One region of the Rhizobium sp. G187 genome, then DNA from elsewhere that is predicted to be linked to it. Evidence: riboswitches for the same ligand, from Rfam matches in the RefSeq annotation. Region 1 holds a riboswitch; the other holds the start of a gene.
The links. A riboswitch is a leader RNA that binds a small molecule or an ion and turns the genes downstream of it on or off. The one in region 1 is predicted to bind cobalamin.

Region 1 (3,816 bases):
GACATCATCCATGATGTTCACCCCGCCGGCGGCTTCGATCATGGCTGTCGGGATACCGAAACGACCTGACGTGAAGGGCTTCTCCGTGCCGGAATCATAGACGAAGACACGCGTCGGCTTTTCGATCGCACCGATGCGGGTGGTAATCTGATCAAGGCCCGCACGATAACCGGCAACCAGCGCCTCTGCTCTATCTTCGACCGCGAAAATCCGGCCAAGATTGATGATATCGGTGAACATGTCCTCCATCGTCGGCTTGTTCTTCGCCATGATGTGGATGCAGGATTCGGTCAATTCGTAGACCTTGATGCCGAACGGTTCGAGCGTTTCGGGGGTGACCTCGCCGCCAACCTTCATGCCGTAGTTCCATCCAGCAAAGTAAAGGTCAGCGTCCACGTCGAGCAGCACTTCCTTGGTCGGGTACTTCGGCGAAAGCTCCGGGAGTTCCTTCACGCCTTCACGCAAGGTCTCATCCAGCGTCTTCCATCCCGAGACACCCGTATAGCCGACCATGTGATCCTGTAGCTTCAAGGCGAGCATCATCTCGGTCAGATTGACGTCGTTTGAAACGGCACGCTTTGGCGGCGCGTCGAAGGTGACTTCTCGATTGCAGCTCTTCACCGTCACCGGAGCCGCCAGTGCGCTGGTTGCGAGGAACGTGGCGACAACACCGAAGACCAATCGGGAGAACAAGGCGGCAGGCATGAGAGACCCTTTCAAAATCAGGAAGCGGCAAGGGAAAATGAGAAGCCGGACAATCGGCCGTGATCATCGGCTCTGTGATTGGCCGTCACACCGAAGGTACGAGACAGAAGTTTTTCGGTCAGAACCGATTTAGGATCGCCGAAAGCCGTCAGGGACCCGGCATTCATCAAGCCCACATGGGTGGCAAAATCGGTTGCCAGATTGATGTCGTGCAAGGTGGTGATAATGGTCAGCTTCAGCCGTCCCAGGAGGTCGAGAATCTCGAGCTGGTGTCGGATGTCGAGATGATTTGTCGGCTCATCGAGGATCATGATCTGCGGCTGCTGCGCCAGCGCGCGGGCGACGAGCACCCGCTGCTTCTCACCACCCGACAATGTCGAGAACTGCCGCTTGCCCATATCCGCCAGGCTCAAGTGTTCGAGCGCGTGATCAACCTGGTCGCGATCCTCGGCCGTCCAGCCGGATAGCCCGGTACGCCACGGAATTCGGCCCATCATCACGACATCGCGGACGTTGAATGGAAAGTCGGCCGGCATCTCCTGCAGAACAACGCCAACTTTCTGGGCAACGCGCCGGGCCTGCATCTGCCAGATGTCTTCGCCTTCAATATGAACCCGACCTTCTCGGGGCATAAGGCCACGGTAGAGGCAGCGAAGCAGGGTGGTCTTGCCTGCTCCATTCGGACCAATAATAGCCAATCGATCGCCGGCTTTCAGAGCGAAGCTGACGTCACGGATGAGAAAGCGTGCGGCATCCGGCCCCCAGCCGAGATCTGAGACCTGGATACCAACTCCTTGCGTGTCACAGCTCATTAGAGACGCCCCTGCTTGGTGTCAGGGGGCAGCGGGGTCCAAGGCATCCGCGCGCGAACCATGTCAGCCATGCCGATGCCACAGCATCCCGGGCAATGGATTAGCTGGTGATATGTGAGACTTGCCACGACTTTCCCCCCAAGGACTGACCGGGAGGCGAAATGGCAAATTTTTCATGCGCTGGCGACCAGCGCAATTTTCCATTCAGATCCATCGGAACACCCCGTCCGCTGCAGTTACATTTCTCTTGACGGCAGGTCTCCTGGCTCACGGATATGTGCAGATCATCAACCTTCCCGCGAAACTTCGCAGTGGCTTGGCGCTCTCACGCCACCAGGATGAACGGCAATCCGCTTACAGTTGCGGGGGCAGCCACGGTCTTGGTCCCTGTATGGGTCGTCCTCACCGTGTTCCCTATTAATCCCCTCGAAGTCATCCGATGAGGGAACCGTCCCCTTCTGAATAGGGTGCCAAAGCTCTGCTGGTCAAGCCCCTCACCTGCGCATCAATCAATTCCTGCGTTCTGTAATATCATTACAATGCGAGTGCAAGGAAATTCCCGTGCTTAGGCGCGTGCCGTCTCAGACGATGAAAGCCTGGAGAAACACCGGGCAAACGCGGGTAGTGCAGTCCGATCCCCCCAGTAAGAGACAGTCGCCAATCCGCCGCCTGCGGAAGTGGCATCTCCGGGCCAGCTCAGCAAGCCAGCCGGAGATCAGGCGCCGTTCCTACCTGTGCCGGAGGTCGATTGGAGGTCAAGCCTGAGGACGGCCCACGCTGCGACGGCGGATCTCGATAATCAGGACGCCGAGCAGGGTCGCGGCGATCAGGATGACACAGAGCGCGTTGATCGTTGGCGTAATCCCACTTCGGACCTTCGAGAAAACGTAGACGGTCAAGGTATCGTAGGGGCCGCGTGTGAAGAGCGTTACGTTGAAGTTCTCGATCGACTGGAAGAAAGCGATAACGGCGCCAGCACCCAGTGCCGGGTAGAGATGCGGCAGAAGAATGCGGCGCAGAACCATCATATGGCTTGCACCGAGATCAAGGGCTGCTTCCTCCAGCGAGCGGTCGAAACTCTGAAGGCGCGCAAGGACCAACAACATCACGAAGGCCGAGATATAGGAGGCCTGGCCGAGGACCGCGAGATGCAGGCCGGGGGCCACGCCGAGCGAATTCCAGAACAGCAGGGTCGATATGCCGATGACGGCGCCGGGCGTGAGCACGGGCGCGACCATCATTCCATAGAGTGTGGATCGGAGCGTGCCGCCGAGATTGTTGACGAGGATGGCAGCGGCGGTGCCGATCGGGACAGAGATCGCGACGACAGCGAGCGCAACCAGCAAGGTGTTCTTGAAGGCGTTCAGCAGGCGAGCATCGTTCCACAATTCGACAAACCACTGCAGGGTAAATCCCTGCCAGGGAAACACGGAGGGAAACCGCGTGTCGTTAAAGGCGGCGCCGCCCATGACCACCAGTGGCAGCAAGAGATAGGCAAGGAAGATTACGAGATAGACGCGAAACAGCCAGTCGGATTTCTGGGTCATGCCGGCCTCACTTCGCAATGTCGGACAGTTTGACGCGGAAGATCCGCATCACGGCGGTGACGAAGAGCGTGCACAGGATCAGAAGCAGGAATGCGTAGGCCGCGCCCGTATTCCAGTCGAGCGATTCGAACATCCATTGCTGGATGATTTCCGTGAACCAGCGCGAATTGGTCGACGCGAGCAGCGTCGGCACGAGGATAGACCCGGCCGAGAGCATGAAGACCATCACGGATCCAGAAGCGATGCCCGGTTTGGCATGGGGGAGGATCACGCGCCAGTGGATGCGCCACCAGGATGCACCCAGATCGTCCGCCGCCTCGATCTGGCTCGTATCGAGCGACTGGATCGCATTGTAGACCGGGAACAGCATGAACAGGACATAGGTGTAGACGAGGCCGATCATCACGCTGCGGAAACCAGTCATCCAGCGGATCGGGCGTTCGATGAGACCGATATCGAGCAGGATGTAGTTGAGCGGTCCCTTCAGCGACAGGATGATGAACCAGGCGAAGGAGCGCATGATTTCGCTGACCCAGAGCGGAATGGTGAGCAGCAGGAAGATGGTCGGCAGGCTCTTGAGCGATGCCTTTTTCGACAGGTAGTAGGCGAGCGGATAGGCAATGGCGAAACAGATCGCGGTCACGATCGAGGAATAGAGGACCGTCCAGATAAAGACCGAGATGTGGATCGGGCTCTGAAAGAAGGTCAGGTAGTTCTTGAGTGTATAGACATCCTTCGGGCCGCCCATTTCC
Region 2 (3,816 bases), on a different contig from region 1:
GGCTGAAAAAGTGAGCGATTTTCGTCGTGGTGAAAATTTGCGCACAGGCGCTGTCCCGACCTCCGGACATCCACGGAATTCGGATGTTTGGTGGTGAACAGGGAGACCGCTGCTGCGAATGTGGCCTGTCCGTCGCTCAGAGCTTTTGAATGATTTTGCGCAATTCCGCGTTGCGGGCGCCCAGCATCAACACGTTACGCAGAGCTTCCTGTGGGTCCTGCGTGGTGAACAAGAGGCCATTCTCGCGCACCGTCCGGTCGATCGCCATTGCCTTGGTTTCCGCCTCCGGCTTCATCGCGACGGCGAAATACATACGGGCATAGCTCTGCCGGATCTGGTCGAAGAAGGATTCGCTGCCGCCGAGCTCTGCCACGAAGTTGGCGATATAGAAGGCCCAGCGCACATCGGCATATTGCGCGAAGTTCGTCCGTGCTGCAGTCACATGGCAATAGCCCAGATGCGGGCTGTTGTTCAGCGTGCGGTGGAAGATGAGTTTTGGAAAGCGGATGTCGCGGTGCACCGCGTTGATGCGCGCATGGGTCGTCTCGGCTGCTGCCTCAAGCCGCTTGCCCGTTCGCTCGGCAACTTCTTCATAGGTCAGATAGCGTCGTTCATCTGCCAGCCAGTCCTCGCGGCTGCGCGAAATGCGACCTGTGCGCAAGAACTCGGTATGCTGTGCCTTGGCCAGCGCCTTCGCGTCGCTTTTCTTTGGCGATGCGTAATATCTGAGTTTCTGCATGTCGATATCCCGGCCCTGACAGACGCGCGCGAGAAAAGCTCGACGCAGCCTGATTGATGGCGATTTGCAGATAGTATCGCTGAAACACGTTTCCCGAAGCTTGCCAGTCGCAAAAGCTCAAAACATCTCCGCCGTTGGCCATTTTGCGCCATCGTGACCTGTCGTCCGGAATGCGGCATTGCTTAGACGCAAGTAAAGTAACGAAAATTTCTCCACGGGCGCTGGACAAGCGAAGTTGCGACATGTCGCAAACACTTCCGACCGTGTCGTTTCGCAGTGCGGCGAGAATTTCGACCGTGTGATTAGATGAACCCAAGCTCGAGGTGCCGCCCAGCTAGGGAGGGTGGAAATCGGGAAGCCGGTCAAAATCCGGCGCTGCCCCCGCAACGGTGGTGGAGAATGCGCTTCGGCAAAAGGCCACTGGGGGCAACCCTGGGAAGGCGCCGGCGCGGTCCGTGAATGGACCACTCCTTAGCCCGGAAACCAGCCTCGGGAAACGAACATTCAAGGTCGCGGAGGGCGGCCGGAGATGCGTCAGGTCCGCTTCCCAAGGAAGCGGGGCGATCCTTCTCCGCTCTTCTCCGCCAGCGCTTAAACGAGGACGACATGGACCTGCAGGCGACGATACTGCGACAGCTCAAAAACCGCCGCGAGGGTTTCTCCCTTGAGCAGCCCTTCTATATCGACCAGGATTACTTCAAGCTCGATATGGAGCAGATCTGGTATCGCGACTGGCTGTTTGTCGGCCATGATTGCGAAATCCCGCGCGCCGGCAATTATTTCACCGCACAGATCGGCGATTATCCCGTCGTCATGGTGCGCGGCAAGGATCAGGTCATCCGGGCCTTCCACAACACCTGCCGCCATCGCGGCCACCGCGTCTGCACCCAGGATCGCGGCGCATCTGCCAAGCTCGTCTGTCCCTATCACCAGTGGACCTACGATCTCGATGGCTCGCTCGTCTTTGCCCGCCAGATGGGCGAAACCTTTGACAAGAGCGAATTCGGCCTGAAGACCGTGCATTGCGAAAGCGTCGCCGGCTACATCTTCATCTGCCTGGCCAATGATGCCCCCGATTTCGCCCCCGTCCGCGCCTCGATCGAGCCCTACATGAAGCCGCACCGGCTGTGGGAGGCGAAGGTTGCCCACCAGAACACCATCATCGAGAAGGGCAACTGGAAGCTCGTCTGGGAAAACAACCGCGAGTGCTATCACTGCGCCGGCAATCACCCGGAGCTCTGCCGCACTTATCCGGAAGCCCCGACCGCAACCGGCGTGCAGGGTGCAGGCGACGACCCGTTCATCTCCGAACACTGGGCGCGCTGCGAAGCTGCAGGCCTGCCGTCCGAGTTCAAGATGGACCCGTCCGGCCAGTTCCGCACCGCCCGCATGCCTCTGATCCAGGATGCCGAAAGCTACACCATGTCCGGCAAGCGTGCGGTGAAGAAGCCGCTCTCGGCCGAGGTCCCGATCAGCCATATCGGCACCATGCTGCTCTTCCACTATCCGACGACCTGGAACCACATTCTTGGCGACCATGCGATTTCCTTCCGCGTGCTGCCGCTCTCGGCTGAGGAAACCGCCGTCACCACCACCTGGCTGGTCAACAAGGATGCAGTCGAAGGCGTTGACTACGACCTCGAGGAACTGACCCATGTCTGGAACATGACCAATGATCAGGACCGGTCGATCGTCGAAGAAAATGCTTTCGGCATCCGCTCGCCGGCCTATGAGCCCGGTCCTTACTCGGTGGACCACGAAGGCGGCGTGATGCAGTTCGTCGAATGGTACACGACCTTCATGATCAACCGCTTGCAGGGCGACAAGGCCCGCCTGACAGCGGTGGCGTGAGATGAATATCGCCGTCACCCAGTATCGCCATGTCGATGAGATGCGCCCCTGGTCCGACCGGGAGCATCTCCTTGAGTGTGTTGCCGTCACGCCGGAAGCCCCCGACGTGATGACCTTCACCTTCAAGCCGAACAAGCCCGGCCTCTGGTTCCGTTATCTGCCCGGCCAGTTCGTGACGCTCGAAATCCCTGTCGGCCCCGAGCCGGTGATGCGCACCTATACCCTGTCGTCGAGCCCGTCTCGTCCCTATACGGTGGCGGTCACGGTCAAGGCGCAGGCCGACAGCATCGGCACGCGTTGGATGTTCGATCACCTGAAGCCGGGCATGGCGCTGAAGGCGATCGGGCCGCTGGGTGACTTCTCCTATGCAAAGCACCCGGGCAGGAAATACCTCTTCATCTCCGCCGGCTCCGGCATCACGCCCATGGTGTCGATGACCCGCGACATGGCAGATCGGGCACCCGATAGCGATATCACCTTCCTCAATTGTGCCCGCTCCCCTGATGACATCATCTTTCGCTGGGAGCTGGAGGCCAAGGCGCGCGAGATGCCGCATCTCACGCTCGGCTTCATTGTCGAGCAAGTGTCGCGCGGCCAGCTCTGGTCGGGCCTGAAGGGTCGTATCGACAAGGCGAAGATCGCACTCCTGGCGCCTGACTTCCTTGAGCGCACCGTGTTCTGCTGCGGACCGGCGCCCTTCATGGCAACCGTTCGTGAAGCGCTTGAAGGCGCCGGCTTCGACATGAAGCAGTATCACGAGGAAGCCTTCCAGCCAGTCAAGCCGGAACTGCCGATCGTGGTCGCCGACCATTCGGACGGCGAAGCGGCAACCAAGGTCACCTTTGCCATGTCGGGCAAGGACGGTCTTTGTGCGCCGGGCCATACCGTGCTGCAGGCGGCGCGTGCCGCCGGCGTTCGCATCGGCGCAGCCTGCGAGTCTGGCCTTTGCGGCACCTGCAAGGTGATGAAGCTGTCCGGCGAGGTCGAGATGGACCACAATGGCGGCATTCTCGACGACGAGATCGACGAGGGCTACATCCTTGCCTGCTGTTCGCGCCCGAAAGGCGACATCGAGATCGAGGCCTGAGACAAGATTCCTTCATGTGAAGGCGGCGGTCCGGCATCGCCGCCTTCGATACGCCTGACTGGAGGGCTGCTGCCCTCCATGTTTCTCCCGATATGCATGGAACATCCGGCTGTTCTCGCCGTTAAACAGGGCTGGCGCA

Region 2: it holds a riboswitch for cobalamin, as region 1 does, so the genes downstream of both, ACSV9I_RS06395 (aromatic ring-hydroxylating oxygenase subunit alpha) here and ACSV9I_RS19420 (ABC transporter ATP-binding protein) in region 1, are expected to answer to the same signal.

What each region holds. Positions count from the first base shown of each region.
Region 1 covers NZ_JBPUGM010000008.1:28,811-32,626, reverse strand. The annotation lists gene ACSV9I_RS19425 (ABC transporter substrate-binding protein) at 1-705, opposite strand, end outside; gene ACSV9I_RS19420 (ABC transporter ATP-binding protein) at 723-1,517, opposite strand; cobalamin riboswitch at 1,753-1,985, opposite strand; gene ACSV9I_RS19415 (ABC transporter permease) at 2,273-3,064, opposite strand; gene ACSV9I_RS19410 (ABC transporter permease) at 3,072-3,816, opposite strand, start outside.
Region 2 covers NZ_JBPUGM010000002.1:322,968-326,783, forward strand. The annotation lists gene ACSV9I_RS06390 (DUF6656 family protein) at 137-739, opposite strand; cobalamin riboswitch at 1,044-1,245, shown strand; gene ACSV9I_RS06395 (aromatic ring-hydroxylating oxygenase subunit alpha) at 1,346-2,590, shown strand; gene ACSV9I_RS06400 (hybrid-cluster NAD(P)-dependent oxidoreductase) at 2,592-3,677, shown strand.